DNA from 4 places in the Sinorhizobium garamanticum genome. Region 2 is predicted to be linked to each of the others. Evidence: predicted binding sites of a transcription regulator. Region 2 holds the regulator's gene; each other region holds the start of a gene.
The links. The regulator LexA, encoded in region 2, represses DNA repair genes until DNA is damaged. The targets are predictions, from matches to a motif close to TGTTCNNNNTGTGTTCNG.
Positions count from the first base shown of each region.

Region 1 (4,249 bases), 1.7 Mb from region 2:
GGCGGAACTGAGTCGTCTCGATATCCTTCGGCGGATTGAGGCCGAGATGCTTCCAGGCATTCGCCGTCAGCACCCGGCCGCGCGGCGTGCGCTGGATGAACCCCTGCTGGATCAGATAGGGTTCGATGATGTCCTCGATCGCATCGCGCGGCTCGGAAAGCCCGGCCGCAATCGTCTCGATGCCGACCGGTCCGCCGCCGAAATTGTGGGCGATCATCGTCAGGTAACGGCGGTCCAACTGGTCGAGCCCCATGCTGTCGACAAGCAGGCGGGTCAGCGCCTCGTCGGCGATCTGCCGCGTCACGGCCTCCGCCCGGGCAACCTCGGCGAAATCGCGCACGCGCCGCAGAAGACGGCCGGCGATCCTCGGCGTCCCGCGTGCGCGGCGGGCGATTTCGCGTGCCCCCTCGTCGGTCATGCCGAGGCCCATCAGCCGCGCCCCGCGGCGGACGATCAGCTCCAGTTCCTCGACCGTGTAGAAATTGAGCCGCACCGGAATGCCGAAGCGGTCGCGCAGCGGCGTCGTCAGCAGGCCGAGGCGGGTAGTCGCCGCCACCAGCGTGAACTTGGAAAGGTCGATCTTCACCGAACGCGCCGCCGGTCCCTCGCCGATGATGAGGTCGAGCTGGAAATCCTCCATGGCCGGATAGAGAATTTCCTCGACCGCCGGGTTCAGGCGATGGATCTCGTCGATGAACAGCACGTCGCGCTCTTCGAGATTGGTGAGCAGCGCCGCGAGATCCCCGGCCTTGGCGATGACCGGTCCGGAGGTGGAGCGGAAGTTGACGCCGAGTTCCTTGGCCATGATCTGAGCGAGAGTCGTCTTGCCGAGACCGGGCGGACCGACAAAAAGCACGTGGTCGAGCGCCTCGCCACGATTGCGCGCCGCCTCGATGAAGACCTTGAGGTTGGCACGCGCCTCCGCCTGGCCGGTGAACTCGTCCAGCGACTGCGGACGCAGCGTCTGATCGAGGTCCTCGCCTCGCTTTTCCGGCGCAATCAGGCGTGCGGCTTCACTCATTTCAGACTTCCATTTCGGGTTGCACCGCGCCATTGCGCCGTGCGCGGACCAAAGCCAGTCATCGCCATCGATTCCGCGCGCTCAACCATATTGTCATCGCATCGCCGGATCCAGCGCGGATCGCGTCATTCCATTGCTTTGTGACCGTAGCAGGGCCCGGCCCCTCACCGCGCCAGTTCCTTCAACCCGAGGCGAATGAGCCTGGCGCTGTCGCCGCCCTCACCGCCGTTTTTCAAGGCCGCCGCAACGGCATTTGCCGCCTGATCGCGCGAATAGCCGAGATTGGTCAAGGCCGAAACGGCGTCCGCGACCGGCGCCGAGGCAACGCCCTCGCCCAGTTCCTGCTTGAGGCTGATCGCAGCGGATGGCTCGCCGGCAAAGGCAGGCGCCTTGTTCTTGAGTTCGGTGACGATACGCACGGCCACCTTGGGGCCAACACCCGGGGCGCGAGAGACCGATGTCTTGTCCTGCAGTGCGATCGCGCTCGCAAGCTCGCTGGGCGTCAGCGTCGAAAGCACCGCAAGCGCTACCTTGGACCCCACGCCCTGGACGCTCTGGAGCAGGCGGAACCACTCACGCTCGATGGCCGTCAGAAAGCCAAAAAGCTTGAGCTGATCCTCGCGCACATAGGTCTCGATAAAAAGCATCGCCGCTTCGCCCGCCGATCCGAGCTTGCCGAGAGTCCGCGCAGAACAATGGGCGACATATCCGACGCCATGCACGTCGAGAACGACGTGATCCTCGCCGATCTCGTCAATGGTGCCCTTGAGCTTGCCGATCATCTGACCTTGTCTTTCTGGATGGATTTGGACCGTTGCCGTTTAAACAGATTCCGATAGATGGCCCTACCCCGCAAGCGCCGCAAGCCGGCTGGTGATCGCCTGCCGGTTGTGCGCGTGGCAGATGGCGATTGCGAGCGCATCGGCGGCATCGTTGCCCTTGAACTGAACCTTCGGCATCAGCACCTTCAGCATCATGTGGATCTGCTGCTTCTCACCATGACCGACGCCGATCACCGCTTTCTTCACCGCATTCGGCGCATATTCCGCCACTCTGAGACCCGCACGAGCCGGAACCAGCATGGCGATGCCGCGTGCCTGGCCGAGCTTAAGTGTCGCTGTCGCGTCCTTGTTGACGAAGGTCTGCTCCACGGCGGCCTCATGCGGCTGGTAGCTGTGCACGACGTCGGCAAGCCCGTCATGCAATTGGCAAAGGCGTGATGCAAGATCCATTTCGCCGTCCGACGTGACCGTGCCGGAGGCTACGAAACGCAGCGAATTGCCCAAGGTTTCGATGACGCCCCACCCGGTGCGCCGAAGGCCCGGATCGATGCCGATGATGCGAATCGTATTCTGCATGCCTCACCCTATGTCGGTCAGCCAGACGCTGCCAGCAAAAAGTGAACAAAACAAAAACATTACACAGGAATGGTCGGCGCAGTGGCGAAAACGGCCTACAGCGTGGTGCGTCTTTTCAGACGCACAAAGGACGTTGGAGCGCTTTGAATTGCTGCATGTTTTTGTCCTTAAATCGGTTACGATTTAAGGAAACATGCAGTGCCACTCTTGGCTTTAAGAAACTTGAACCTACATTGCGATCGATCAATTTCTCTTAATTGAAGGTCTTGCCATGATCCCGTTCTCCGTTCTCGACCTGTCGCCGATTACCGAGGGCGGCAGCGTCGCCCAGTCGCTCGAAAACTCGCGCCGGCTGGCAATGGCCGCAGAGGAGAACGGTTACAAGCGCTTCTGGCTCGCCGAACATCACGGAATGAAGGGAATCGCCAGCGCAGCGACGTCGCTCGTCATTTCCCACGTGGCGTCGGCGACACGATCGATCCGCGTCGGCTCGGGTGGAATCATGCTGCCCAATCATTCGCCCCTCGTCATCGCCGAGCAATTCGGCACGCTCGCCGCGCTCTATCCAGGCCGCATCGACCTTGGCCTCGGCCGCGCGCCCGGCACCGACATGAGAACGGCACAGGCGCTCCGGCGCAACATGGAGACGAGCGCCAACAATTTCCCGAACGATGTCGTGGAGCTCCAGGCGCTGCTCGGCCCGGTCACCGAAGACCAGAAGATCATCGCGGTCCCCGGCGCCGATTCCAATGTGCCGATCTGGCTGCTCGGTTCCAGCCACTTCAGCGCTCACCTCGCCGGCATGCTCGGCCTCCCCTTCGCTTTCGCCTCGCATTTCGCACCCGACATGCTGCTCACCGCCCTCGAAATCTACCGCGAGCGCTTCACGCCGTCGCCTGAGCTCGACAAGCCGCATGTGATGGTCGGCGTCATGGGCGTCGCCGCCGATACCGACGAGGAGGCGAACTATCTCTTTACCTCGATGCAGCAATCCTTCGTGGCACTGCGCCGCAATGCCCGCGGACGCTTTCCGCCGCCGGTCAAATCCATGGAGGGGCTTTGGAGCGACGACGAAAAGATCTTCGTCGACCACGCGATGAGCTACGCGGTCGTCGGCGGTCCTGAAACCATCCGCAGCAACATCCGGGCGTTCATCGAGCAGACCGATGCCGACGAGTTGATCATCTCCATGCCGATCTTCGATATGGAGGCGCGGCTGCATTCGTTGAGGCTGTTTGGCGAAGCGCACCGTCATCTCGCTGTGGCCGCCTGAAAGATCGTCGCCTTCTCGGCACGGCTGAAACAAAAAAGACCCGCGCTCCATTTTGGAGCGCGGGTCGTTTCGTAGATCAAAAGAAACGTCAGGCGGAAAGCCTTGCCAGCACCTCGTCGGAAACCTCGAAGTTCGAATAGACGTTCTGAACGTCGTCATCGTCTTCGAGATTGTCGATCAGCTTCATTAGCGACTGTGCCTTTTCCTCGTCGACCGGCACAGTGTTCTGAGGCTTCCAGATCGCCTTGACGGTTTCCGCTTCGCCGAGGACCTCTTCGAGGGTCTTGGAGACTTCGCCAATATTCTCAAAGCCGCAGATGATCGTGTGGCCATCCTCGTCCGTCGTCACATCATCGGCACCTGCTTCGATGGCCGCTTCCATGACCTTGTCGGAATCGCCGACGGAAAGCTTGTAGGTGATTTCGCCCACGCGATCGAAGGAGAAGGAAACCGAGCCGGTTTCGCCAAGTGCGCCGCCAGCCTTGGTGAAGGTCGAGCGCACATTGGAGGCGGTGCGGTTGCGGTTGTCGGTCAGCGCCTCGACGATGACAGCGACGCCGCCCGGACCGTAGCCCTCGTAGCGAACTTCCTCGTAGT
Region 1 is NZ_CP120373.1:1,965,334-1,969,582, reverse strand. Features, by position in the region: gene ruvB (Holliday junction branch migration DNA helicase RuvB) at 1-1,021, opposite strand, end outside; gene ruvA (Holliday junction branch migration protein RuvA) at 1,186-1,803, opposite strand; gene ruvC (crossover junction endodeoxyribonuclease RuvC) at 1,867-2,379, opposite strand; gene PZN02_RS09060 (LLM class flavin-dependent oxidoreductase) at 2,651-3,652, shown strand; gene PZN02_RS09055 (YebC/PmpR family DNA-binding transcriptional regulator) at 3,741-4,249, opposite strand, start outside.
Region 1: the regulator LexA is predicted to act here: its motif matches at 2,421-2,438, upstream of ruvC (crossover junction endodeoxyribonuclease RuvC).

Region 2 (4,249 bases):
GCGAGCAGTGCAAAGGCCGCGAGTACCAGGAGAATCGAAAGCACGCCCCAGCCGCGCCGCGCAAAGCCGTTCGACTTCGTGGAAGCCAGATTGGCAGCGACGTCAAGGACGCCGGCCATAACCGCGAAAGCGAAATAGAAGCTGTCGGCACTCGTCGGGCTGCTTCTCCCGCCGCTTCCTCCTCCTGTGCCTCACCGGCGTTGACGAGCAGTATCCCGACAACGGCCATCGACAGACCGAGCATCTCGCGGCCGCTCAGCGCATGGCCAAAGACGAACACGGAGACGAGCGTGATGAGAGCGACACCGGACCCTTCCCAGATGGCATAGGCGACGCCGACGGAGATTGTCTTCACGGCTTTGGCAAGGAACACGTATGAGAGCGCAATCGAAGCATACATGATCGCATGTCCGGCATAGGAGCCGGAGGCAGCCTTCATCGCCGTGAGGCCGGCGACCTCTGTCGCGATCGCGAGAGTCAGGAAAAGCCATGCAACACGCATGAGGAACCTTCAGAGACCACATCGACAAACAAAAAGAGCCATTCGGGCGTTTACCGCGAATGGCTCTTTTGAAACTGGCTCCCCGGGCCGGATTCGAACCGGCGACCTATCGATTAACAGTCGAGTGCTCTACCGCTGAGCTACCAGGGATCATCTGCACCGCAGAAGTGAGGCTGCTAATACAAATGCTTTTTCGATTTGCCAAGCGCTTTTTCAAAAAAAATTGACAACGTCGGTTGCGAGGCTGTGGAGAAGGCCCCAATTGTGGGGTGGAGCATGAAAGAGGAATAATGACGAACGGCAGGAAAGAACGGCATTTCGGCATCGATCCGCAGACACGCCAGATCGTGCTCGGGAAATGGCGCATTAACTTGCCGGACTCGCCGGTACTGCGAATCCTGGTTGGTACGCTTCTCATCGTGGGCGGCGTCTTAGGTTTTCTGCCGGTGCTCGGTTTCTGGATGATTCCTCTGGGGTTGCTTGTGCTTTCTCACGACATACCGGCGATCCGCCGCCGCCGCCGCAAGTTGGCGATTTGGTGGGCGCGTTGGCGCGGCCAGCAAAATTCCTCCGGCAAGTCCTGAGCGGGGCGCGCGAGGCGGCAGAAGCCGATGCCTGAGGGAGCGAGGGAGGCCGACGAATCGACTGCCGTGCTGCGATGTTTGTCGGCGCAGGGTCGCACGAGCTCGCTGATGGCACCGTAGGCACGCAAAGCTGCCGTTAGAATCGAAAAAATTCCGGGCTGGATTGCAGTTGGGGATCGCTGGGGAGAACGGCGAATGACTACGAGCGTTCCACCTTTTTCGAAAGCTTCCCCCTTGCGCTCCTCATAGATTCGTTCTAAACGCCGGCCATCGCTTGATCGATCGAGCGCGAGAGGCCTCGTGGCGGAGTGGTGACGCAGAGGACTGCAAATCCTTGTACCCCGGTTCAATTCCGGGCGAGGCCTCCAAAAGAAATCAAATGCTTAACATTTCTGCTTCAAGCAGATTTCGAGAATTGCCTAGGCCTCCGCTCAAGGCAATGACCTGGGCAGTGGGCCTCTACCTCGCCAGTTTCGCACTCTTCCCAACGAAGGTCCCGAAGCGGGTTGGAAGGGACACCAGAACTGGCTCTGGTACCCTCAGTGCCCCAACCGCCGACATGGATGTCGCCAGCGTGCGCTCACAGCAACATGTCGAGAAGCGCAGCGCACAAGAATCCTAAGACCTTTGCCAATGTCGGGTAGGACTAAGGTCCATGGATCGGGGTGGGCGGCGCCCTTAAACTCCACTGATATCATTTACAATGAGCTTTTACTTTGAAGCGCGGTTTGTAGACTCGCCGGTCTATGCCGAAGAGCAGGGCCGGCTTTTTCTTCTATTCCAAGGCTTCCCTCGTTCTACTGCATGTTTCCCTAAATCGTAGCCGATTGGGGATGAGGATATGCGGGAATTTACACTGCTATAGCATCCGTTGCGCGTCTGATAAGACGCGCGGCGCCGTGGATAAGACCTTTCGTGGGAAGCCGGCAGGTCACGTCTGCAGCTCTGAAAGAAACAATATCCTGTTCGAGCAGCACGGCTAAATGCGCACTGGCTCCCGCAAACCAGGCTCGAATTTCCGCTCAGACCGCCAAACTAGTGATAGCGGCGAATAAGGCCGACGAGCTTGCCTTGGATCTTGACGCGGTCCGGTCCGAATATCCGCGTTTCATAGGCAGGGTTGGCCGCTTCGAGCGCAATGGAGGCGCCCTTTCTGCGGAATCGTTTGAGCGTTGCCTCTTCGTCATCGACTAGTGCAACGACGATGTCGCCGGGATTCGCCGTGTTTGTATTCCGAATGATCACGGTATCGCCATCGAAGATACCCGCTTCGATCATCGAGTCGCCCTTGATTTCGAGCGCGTAGTGTTCGCCGCTGCCGATCATGTCGGCCGGGATGGAAATATCGTGCGTGTTGTTCTGGATCGCGGAAATCGGGACACCGGCCGCAATTCGTCCCATGACCGGCACCGAAATCATTGCAGTGTCGCTCGGTGGCGCCGATTTCGTCGTGGCGGCGGGCGCTACAGGTGGCTTGCCCAGGCTGCCTTCTATGACACTTGGCGAGAAGCCACGCCGAGGCTGCGGGCTCGCCATATAGGCCTCAGGCAGCTTGATGACTTCGAGCGCGCGCGCCCGGTTGGGAAGGCGTCGAATGAAGCCGCGCTCTTCAAGTGCGGTAATCAACCGATGGATGCCCGACTTGGAAGCGAGGTCCAGTGCGTCTTTCATCTCGTCGAAGGACGGCGGCACCCCGGATTCCTTCATTCGCTCGTGAATGAACAGAAGCAATTCCTGTTGCTTGCGGGTTAGCATGGCGCGTCACTCCAGAATCGCGAAACAAATCAAGAACAGACACTATCTGTTCCATATGTGTTCCGCAAGTACCTAAAATTCCGTGAATTTCTCTCGCCATCGCGAATTTCTCGAGGGAGGCCCTCGGTCGCTCCGCCGACCGCCGCGTCGCGAGCCACGGAAGGGGCAGGATCGCGCCTTTCTGGCCGGTCTTATGTCTCCGTCAGGCTGATCGGCGCGGTCATCGAGCATGACTGCAGGCCATCAGATCTCCTTCGTCATCCGGCCGGGGAACATTGGGCTCCAGCCGTTCAATGGTATTGTGAGTGATGCGGCGCCGAACAGCGTCAGCGGCCTCATCCAGGGCAAGGTCTTCCTGGTAGAGGTCGGGGAATACACGATCGGCATCGATGGCGATCAAAACCTGCTTGTTCGCACGCATCCCTCGATCGGCATCAGCCGTGGCGACCGCGTTCGCGCATCATTCCCCGAGAACAAAGTGTCCGCAATCTGCGACTGAGTTACTGCATGATTCCTTAAATCGGAATCGATTTAAGGACAAAATCATGCAGCAATTCAAAGTGCTACAGCGACCTTTGCGCGTCCGATTGGACGCGCGGCGCAGTGTGTCTTCAATTGCTCGCTAGATCGTGCGGATCATCTGCCAGATCTGCTCCGGATCCCTGACGCCGGTCTGGTAAAGCTTGATGATCCTTTGGGCGACTTCCTCAGCCTCATCGCTCCCCATCGTCAGGTTGCGTTCTTCGAGCGCCTTGTGCAGCACGCCCTCCAGGATCGCGACTTCACCGGGAAGGATAGGATAATCTCGGAAGTTATTGAAAGGGTTCATGGCCGATCTCCTCTTTGGGGCAAATCTGCCGGTGGGAACAGTCTACGCGTTTTTTCAGAGGGTGCGAACGGGAAACGGTCGCTTTACTACAGCGCCGCGCGCGTCTTATCAGACGCGCGAACGACGCTGTAGCATTTTGAATCGCTGCACGCTTTTATCCTTGGATCGGCCACCTTTTAGGAAACGTCCAGGCGGGCCCTTGGGCATATCGCGTTATCGCAATGGCGGTTGACGCGACCGGGGTTCTCGAAGCGCAAACAGCCGCGCCACGAAACGAAAGGCCCGCGCCGCCAACGTTATAAAGCCCGCACCTCGCCTCCGCGCCCGCCTCAGGGCGGCGCGGAGGCGTATGGCGGGATTCGACGACTCCCCCGAGGCTGACTGTGCCCGATGACCCCTAGTTGCTCGAAGCTGGATGAGGCAACATCTTCGGCGGCTCTTCCAGGAGAGTATAAGGTCCTTCAGGGCACTTGACGTCCGGGTTCACCGGGTGGAACAGGCCGAGAGGGTTCGGCTTGAAGATCCACGCATGCAGGTCGTAATGGTGGAGCTGCGCCGGCAGAAGCGGTTCATGCCCCT
Region 2 is NZ_CP120373.1:3,652,078-3,656,326, reverse strand. Features, by position in the region: gene PZN02_RS17205 (SMR family transporter) at 1-119, opposite strand, end outside; partial or broken gene PZN02_RS17200 (SMR family transporter) at 167-502, opposite strand; tRNA gene PZN02_RS17195 (tRNA-Asn) at 578-652, opposite strand; gene PZN02_RS17190 (hypothetical protein) at 793-1,086, shown strand; tRNA gene PZN02_RS17185 (tRNA-Cys) at 1,381-1,454, shown strand; gene lexA (transcriptional repressor LexA) at 2,122-2,841, opposite strand; gene PZN02_RS17175 (TOBE domain-containing protein) at 3,071-3,340, shown strand; gene PZN02_RS17170 (hypothetical protein) at 3,464-3,670, opposite strand; gene PZN02_RS17165 (hypothetical protein) at 4,068-4,249, opposite strand, start outside.

Region 3 (4,249 bases), 930 kb from region 2:
CGCACGGCACTTTCCGAACAGAAGATCAAGCAGGCTGAAAGCGACGCGATCAATGCGGTCCGCTCCGCAGCCGTCGATCTGGCGATCAGCGCCGCAGAGAAGGTCTTGTCGGCCAAGACCGATGCCGGTGCGCAGGATACGCTGTTCCAGAAGGCGCTCGGCGAGGTCAAGTCTCGGCTGAACTGAGACGGCAGTCTGTGAATTCGAAGAGAGCCCCGCCTCGGCGGGGCTTTTTTGTTGGCTGTATCAGTGATCGAGCTTTTGTCGGCTCTATCGGTGTTCTAGCGTGGCATAGCGGCCGCGCGTTCCCGGGCCGTCTACGCGCTACCAACTTGGCACCTGCCTGCCGCTGGCGGGCCGAATAAGCGGCATCAAACCTGGCGAAAGGGACGGAAACTCATTCGATGCAGCGAGCAGGGGCCGTGGTTGTCGATGGCGTTTCGATGCATCTCGGTGGCATAGCCGGCATGAAGGGCAAAGCCATAGGCCGGGAACGTGATGTCGGCGCGCGCCATCATGCGATCGCGCGTCACCTTGGCGACGATCGATGCAGCGGCGATCGACATCGATCGGGAATCGCCTTTGACGATCGCTTTGGCGTGGCAGGAAAGTCCCGGCGGAACATCACGGCCGTCGACGAGCACAAAACGCGCGGTCGTGGAAAGACCATCGACGGCCCGCCGCATCGCGTCGAGGCTCGCCTTAAGGATATCAGTGCAGTCGATACGAGTCGCCGAAGACGAGGCGATCGAGACCGTCGCGGTCGCAAGAATTTGCTCAAACAGTGCTTCGCGCTGCTCGGGACTCAAGAGCTTGCTGTCGTTGAGACCATCCGGAATGGCGTCCGGATCGAGGATGACCGCGGCAGCAACGACCGGACCGGCCAATGGACCGCGTCCCGCCTCGTCCGCGCCGGCGACAGGCCAAAAGCCATCTCGGCGGGCGGCAAGCTCGAAGCTGAAATCGGGGACGGGCAGCTCGATGGGAAAAAGTTGGGAATCGGGCGATTTGCGAGACATATGGGGACCCTCGCATATTCGCCCGATTCCCTTCAAGCCCCCCGGTACGAGTGCGGCGGTGACCGGGAGGAAAACCAGCGCCATCACGAGGCAGGGGAGGGCGCCGGAACCGAAATTTTGCATGAACGATGCTATCGAACTCCTGTCGCGGAGGAGATCGGCATCTATTTGGCGGGAATTCTCAGTGGGTCCCCAAATCCTAAAGCAGTGACAGTTGGACTCCCATTCCGAGCGGCGGCACGAAGACATCATTCCGCAATTGCCGGCGCGTCAGGTTGAGCCCCAGCCGCTTGGCAGCAAGTTCGAAGCGCCGGCCGATCTGCCAGGCATAGGGGCCGGCCCCTTTCATGCGCTTGCCGAACTCGGCGTCATAGTCCTTGCCGCCACGCATGGAGCGGATCAGCGACATGACGTGGCGGTAGCGGTCCGGATAATTCCGCAGCAGCCAATCGCGAAAGAGCGGGCTCACCTCGAGCGGCAGCCGCAACAGCACGTAGCTCGCTTCCGACGCGCCCGCCGTCTTTGCCGAATCGAGCACGCGTTCGATCTCGTGGTCGTTCAGCGCCGGAACAATCGGTGAAACCAGAACACCGGTGGGGATACCGGCATCCGAAATGGCACGGATCGCCTCAAGCCGCTTTGTCGGCGTTGATGCCCGCGGCTCCATCGTGCGCGCCAGTTTTCGATCGAGCGTGGTTATCGAAATGCCGACCCGCGCGAGACCCATTTCCGCCATCGGGGCAAGCAGATCGATGTCGCGTGTCACCATTGCCGATTTGGTGACGATCATCACCGGATGGTTTGCCGCCTTCAATACTTCGAGAATCTGGCGCATGATCCGCCATTCCTTCTCGATTGGCTGATAGGGGTCGGTATTGGTGCCGATAGCGATCGGGCGGACCTTGTAGTCGGGCCTTGCGAACTCCCGTTCCAGCAAACGCGGGGCGTCCGGCTTCGCGAAAAGTTTGGACTCGAAATCGAGGCCCGCCGAGAGGCCCATATAGGCATGGGTCGGGCGCGCGAAACAGTAGATGCAGCCGTGCTCGCAACCGCGGTAAGGATTGATCGAGCGGTCGAAACCGATGTCCGGAGACTCGTTGCGCGTGATAACCGCCCGCGGCTTCTCAACCTGGACCTCCGTCTTGAAAGGCGGCAGTTCCTCGATGCTCTCCCAACCGTCGTCGAAGACCTCGCGCGATTGTGGCTCGAAGCGGCCGGACATGTTGAGGCCGGCGCCGCGGCCGCGCCGGCGATCGATGTCGATCCTCAGGCCCGTTCCCTTGATCATTGCTTCGGCCATGTCCGCGGTGTTGGCGGGCGCGAAGGCACCCTGCCTCAATTGAGACAGCTCGGTCATCGATATCTCCTCGGAAACAGACGGGGCTCCGTTTCGTCCTGATTATTTTCCTATCGCAGAAAACAGAACAAAGCAAGAACAAATCTTAAGATTAGAACGAAGAGGGGTCGCACTGGAGAGCCGAAGCAGGCGGCGCCCGATGGCTGTAGCATTTGCGAGTGCAATGCGGTAGGAACGACTATGCTGACGATCATCATGGAAACACGCGACAACGAGGCCGAACTCGTACAGACGCTGTCGGTGCTTGTTGCCGGCGCCGTGGAGGGCCTCGTCAGCGACGTCATCATTCTTGATCACGGGTCGAAGGACGGTTCGTTGCGGGTCGCGGATGCCGCCGGCTGCCGTTTCTGCGTCGATTGGGACTTGGGCGACATTGTCCGTTCGGCACGCGGCGAATGGTTGATGCTTCTGGAGCCGGGCGCACGGCCGACCGGAAGATGGGTGGACGAGCTTCTTGAATATGTGTCGCTCAACAGAAATCCGGCGCGGTTCTCTCCCTCACGAATGCATCGGCGCCCGCTGTTAAGTCGCCTCTCGCGCAGGGCGCATCCCCTTGAGACAGGCTTCCTGATGCCGAAGCGTGATGCGATCGCCGTCGCCCGCGCAAACATGCGGCTGAGCGACATGGTCAATGTTCGTGCCGTGCGCAAACTTGCAACCGAACTGGTTCCTGCGTGGGTGGCGACCGGCAATCGGCTTGCTGCGGAATAGCCTTTGCGCGTCTGACAAGACGCGCGGCGCTGTAGGTACCGATAGCAAGAATGGGGTGCCTGTCTTGTCCGCGGCACCCCCCGAAGCGGCTCTCAAATGACCTTGCTCGCGAAAATGGCTTGCCATGCAATCCAGAGAGAGGACGGCACGTCGTATGCATCCTGCTCTTCCCCCGCCCGTGTCGTCGGAAGATTTGTCTTCGCTGCGCTTGAGATGGATGATCGGCCACCCCAACGCCGGCTGACATAACAAATCTACCGGGGTTGATCGAAGCTGGCTGTTTCGTTGGGAACAACAACCCGCAGGCGAACGAGGAAAAATCTCAAGGGAAGCTTGCTGTCGAGCATCTTGAGAACGCAATTCCGGACGGAAGCCGTTAGCCGCGTTTGAGGTGCTCGTCCAGCCGCGGCATGATTTCCACGAAATTGCAGGGCATGTGCCGATAGTCGAGCTGCTGCTTCAGGATGCCGTCCCAGGCATCCTTGCAGGCGCCCGGCGATCCGGGCAGGACGAAGATGAACGTCGCATTGGCAACGCCGCCGGTGGCTCGCGACTGGATCGTCGACGTGCCGATCTTCTCGTAGGAGATCCGATGGAACACTTCGGAAAAGCCGTCCATGCGCTTTTCGAACAGCGGCTCAAGCGCCTCGGGCGTCACGTCACGGCCGGTGAAGCCGGTACCTCCGGTGGTAATGACCACGTCGATCGCATCGTCCAGTGTCCAAGCCTTCACTTGATCGTAGATCTTCTGCCGGTCGTCCGTGACGATCTCTCGTGCTTCGAGCCGATGGCCGGCCTCGCGTATGCGCGCCTCAAGCGTGTCGCCTGACCTGTCGTCGGCGCGTGTGCGTGTGTCGGAAACCGTGAGCACGGCAATACCGACGGGAATGAAGGGGCGGCCTTCGTCGATGCCAGGCATTGGGTGCTATCCTTCCCCCCTGCTGCATGATTCCTTAAATCGGAAGCGATTTAAGGAATCATGCAGCAATTCAAAGTGCTACAGCCCGTCCGATTGGACGCGCGGCGCTGTCGTTCGCGCGGCGCAAACGTACCATTCCGGATGGCTGGCGGAAATATGCCCGGCGGCCCGATGCGCTGTTTCGTCGCTGTCGAACAGCCCGAAGCACGTGGCGCCGGAGCCGGACATGCGCACAAGCGTGGC
Region 3 is NZ_CP120373.1:365,897-370,145, reverse strand. Features, by position in the region: gene PZN02_RS01815 (F0F1 ATP synthase subunit B) at 1-186, shown strand, start outside; gene PZN02_RS01810 (ribonuclease HII) at 372-1,019, opposite strand; gene PZN02_RS01805 (PA0069 family radical SAM protein) at 1,219-2,376, opposite strand; gene PZN02_RS01800 (glycosyltransferase family protein) at 2,557-3,087, shown strand; gene moaB (molybdenum cofactor biosynthesis protein B) at 3,464-4,006, opposite strand; gene PZN02_RS01790 (4-(cytidine 5'-diphospho)-2-C-methyl-D-erythritol kinase) at 4,085-4,249, opposite strand, start outside.
Region 3: the regulator LexA is predicted to act here: its motif matches at 2,440-2,457, upstream of PZN02_RS01805 (PA0069 family radical SAM protein).

Region 4 (4,249 bases), 1.5 Mb from region 2:
GATGGGTCGGGCCCGCTTAAGTTTTTCCGCGACATCCTGCTGCCCTTGAGCCGCACCAACATCGCCGCCCTCTGCGTCATCCTCTTCATCTACGGCTGGATCCAGTATCTCTGGCCGCTGCTGGTTACTACCGATCCTGGCTACTACACGCTGATGATGGGGCTGAAGCGCATGGTCGCCGTCCAGGACGGCGAGGTTCAATGGCACCTGGTCATGGCCGGCGCCATCCTGGCGATGCTGCCGCCCGTTCTCGTCGTCATCCTCATGCAGCGCCTCTTCATCCGGGGCCTCACCGAAACGGAGAAGTGACATGGCCGCTATCGAAATCCGCGATGTCCGCAAGATCTATGCCGGCGGCGTCGAGGCGGTGAAATCCGTCTCGATCGATATCGCCGACGGCGAGTTCATCGTACTCGTCGGACCGTCCGGCTGCGGCAAGTCCACGCTGTTGCGCATGGTCGCGGGACTGGAGACGATGAGTGCCGGCACCGTTTCGATCGGCGGTCGCGTCGTGAACGCGATCGAGCCGGTCGAACGCGACATCGCCATGGTCTTCCAGAACTATGCGCTCTACCCGCACATGACGGTCTATGAGAACCTCGCCTATGGCCTGAAGAACCGGAAGACGCCGAAGGCCGAGATCGATGCACGCGTCGCCGAGGCCGCGCGCATGCTCGAGATCGAGCCCTATCTCGACCGCAAGCCGCGCGCGCTTTCTGGCGGTCAACGCCAGCGCGTCGCCATGGGGCGGGCGATCGTCCGCAAGCCTGCGGCCTTTCTCTTCGACGAGCCGCTGTCGAACCTCGATGCCAAGCTTCGGGTTTCCATGCGCGGCGAGATCAAGCGGTTGCAGAAGCGTCTCGGCACGACCTCGCTTTATGTCACCCACGACCAGCTCGAGGCGATGACACTCGCCGATCGCCTCGTCGTCTTGAACGGTGGCCGGATCGAACAGATCGGCCGCCCGCTCGAGGTCTATCACGCACCGGCCTCAACCTTCGTTGCAAGCTTCATCGGTTCGCCGGCGATGAACCTCGTCAAAGGCACTCTCGAAGGCAGCCGGCTCCATATCGGCACGCAGTCGTTCGACCTCGGCCGTCAGGTGCCGACGGAAGGTCCGGTGACCGTCGGCATGCGCGCGGAGGATCTGCGCCTCGCAAGCGTTGGCGAGCAGGCCTTTCTCTTCCGGGTCGATTATGTCGAGGAACTGGGAGCGCAACGCCTCGTCCACGGCGCAATCGACGAGCAGGTTGTGACTGTCGCGCTTGCGCCAGAGACGCCGCTTTCGGACGGCCTCGCCATCACCATCGCCCCCGAGCGCTTGCATTTCTTCTCGCCGGACGACGGCAGGAGGCTCGATCGCAAGCTCGAGCCGGCAACGGGCGCTGCAGCCGTCGCAACGAAAAGCGCGAAGCTGGAGCCGGTGGGGTGATTGAAGGTAGTTCCGGTACGCGCCATGCACGCGCAGGAGGGCTGCCGCGCTTGCCCGCCCGAGCACTGCAATCGGATATTTTGTTCTATTATTGTTCTTGTTTTTGAGCGCGTACCGTGCAAGATTTGATGCCGCAACCGGCGTCGGTTGTGGCGGCGCGAGGCGGGCCGCCGTGACTGGAGCGGGATGAGAAAAAGCGTGAAGCGGTTTTACGCGCATCTCCCGCTCTCACTCTAGGGGGCATCATGGTCGCGCGTGTCAGCACGGTTGCATTCCAGGGGATCGAAGGCGTTCCGGTCGACGTGCAGGTGATGGTGGCACCCGGCAAGGTCGGCATGCAGATCGTCGGGCTGCCGGACAAGGCGGTCGCCGAAAGCCGTGAGCGGGTCCAGGCGGCGCTGCATGCCTCGGGGCTGGCGCTGCCGGCAAAGCGGGTCACCGTCAATCTGGCGCCGGCGGACCTGCCGAAGGAGGGCAGTCACTTCGATCTCGCCATCGCGCTCGGGCTGATGGCGGCGCTGGGCGCCGTTCCGGCCGATGCGCTCAACGGCTACGTCGTCATCGGCGAACTCAATCTGGACGGCACCATTGCCGCCGTCGCCGGCGCGCTGCCTGCTGCCATCGGCGCCAACGCACTCGGCAAGGGCCTGATCTGCCCGGCGGAAAGCGGCCCGGAGGCGGCTTGGGCCGGGTCGGAGATCGACATCCTCGCACCGCGCAGCCTGATCGCCATCGCCAATCATTTTCGCGGCACCCAGGTACTCTCCCGTCCCGAGCCCGCCATCCGGGCCGCGGCCGCGAACCTGCCCGATCTCGCCGACATCAAGGGCCAGGAGAGCGCCAAGCGGGCGCTCGAAGTGGCCGCCGCCGGCAACCACAATCTGCTTATGGTGGGTCCGCCAGGGTCCGGCAAGTCGATGCTCGCAGCGCGGCTGCCGTCGATCCTTCCGCCACTCTCCCCGGCGGAATTGCTCGAAGTATCGATGGTCCATTCGATCGCCGGTCAACTGCCGGGCGGCAAACTTTCCGATCGGCGGCCGTTCCGGGCGCCGCACCATTCGGCCACCATGGCTGCCCTGATCGGCGGCGGGCTCAGGGCAAAGCCTGGTGAGGCGTCGCTCGCCCACCATGGCGTACTCTTTCTCGACGAGTTCCCGGAGTTTTCGCCGCAGGTTCTCGACGCACTGCGCCAGCCGCTCGAAACCTCGGAATGCATCATCGCGCGCGCCAATCACCGCGTCAGCTATCCGGCGGCGATCCAGCTCGTCGCGGCGATGAACCCGTGCCGTTGCGGCATGGCGGGTGAGCCGGGGCGCACATGCGCCCGCGGCCCGCGCTGCATGACCGACTATCAGGCGCGGATTTCCGGACCCCTGATGGACCGCATCGATATCCGCATCGACGTCCCGGCCGTCAGCGCTGCTGACCTTCTCCGCCCGATGGCGGCGGAACCGAGTGCCGCCGTTGCCAAGCGCGTCGCCCGCGCCCGCGCGCTGCAGGCGGACCGCTTCGCTGTCCTCGGTCACCCGGAGCTCACGAACAATGCCCGTGCATCGACGTCGATGATCGAGAAGATCGCCGAGCCTGACGCCGGCGGTCTGCAGCTCTTGAGGGATGCGGCGGAGAAGATGAAGTTCTCCGCGCGCGGTTACCACCGGGTGCTGAAGGTGGCCCGCACCCTCGCCGATCTCGACGAGGCAGCGACCGTCGGCCGCATCCATCTCGCAGAAGCGATCTCCTACCGCGTCGCCGGCGAGCGTCTGCCGGTGGCGGCGTAGAAGTCAACTTAAAGGACAAGGTCCGGCCGGCGGCCTGGAAGCAACTTTATGCGAAGGCATGGAGGAGCGTCGACACACTTCTATTTGGGTCTGATTCATCCCCCGCCTTCACGGCTCGAGGGTGCCCGCGTGAAGGGCGGCATGCCATGTCCGCTTGGGATCGAGGGCGGCCTTTTCGCCGTAGGCCTGCGAACCGAGCCGCACGAAGGACGCTACCGAAACCTGCGCCTTCATCGGCTACAATCTCTCCTGGATCAGCGTCTTCGCCGCCCTGATCCGCTCCTCGTCGCGCTTGTAGAAGACCCATTGCTTGATCCTCTTCGCGCGCACAAGCCCGGCCTGAGACAGAACCCGCATGTGCTCGCTCAGCGTTGCCGGGGAAATAGCGAGCTTGTCCGCTATCAACACGGCACAGACGCCATCCTCGACGAGATCCCCGTCCACTTGCGGCGGGAAATGGGCCAGCGGCTCTTTGAGCCAGGCGAGAATCTGAAGCCGCCGTTCGTTGGCGAGCGCTTTGATGATATCAACCTCTTGCATTTCGTTAATTTGCTAAGTTACGAATTAAAGTCAATAGTAGAGCGGGATAGGAAAAAGTTGCGCGATGCTCCGCCCGCATGGTCGGCTTGACGCAAAACATCGTGCTGGGAGCTTTCCATGATGATTGATACCTCCATTTCACAGACACGCATCCGGGAGGCGGAAGCTCTGATCCGTCCTTACATTCGGCGCACGCCCGTTCTCCGCGTCGACATGGCGGATTTCAGCCGAGTGCCCCTGCCTGTTGCACTCAAGCTCGAATGTTTACAGCATTCCGGATCGTTCAAGGCGCGGGGCGCCTTCACCAATCTGATCGGACGAGCCGTGCCGCCGGCCGGTGTTGTCGCCGCATCGGGTGGCAACCATGGTGCCGCGGTCGCCTATGCGGCAGGCCGCTTGGGCGTTCCCGCGACAATATTCGTGCCAAATGTGACGTCACCCGCCAAAGCAGACCGGATCCGAAGCTACGGTGCAAAGCTGGTGATCGGGGGCGAGCGCT
Region 4 is NZ_CP120373.1:918,398-922,646, reverse strand. Features, by position in the region: gene ugpE (sn-glycerol-3-phosphate ABC transporter permease UgpE) at 1-309, shown strand, start outside; gene PZN02_RS04420 (sn-glycerol-3-phosphate import ATP-binding protein UgpC) at 311-1,432, shown strand; gene PZN02_RS04415 (YifB family Mg chelatase-like AAA ATPase) at 1,678-3,210, shown strand; gene PZN02_RS04410 (hypothetical protein) at 3,319-3,444, opposite strand; gene PZN02_RS04405 (ArsR/SmtB family transcription factor) at 3,448-3,750, opposite strand; gene PZN02_RS04400 (threonine/serine dehydratase) at 3,868-4,249, shown strand, end outside.
Region 4: the regulator LexA is predicted to act here: its motif matches at 1,514-1,531, upstream of PZN02_RS04415 (YifB family Mg chelatase-like AAA ATPase).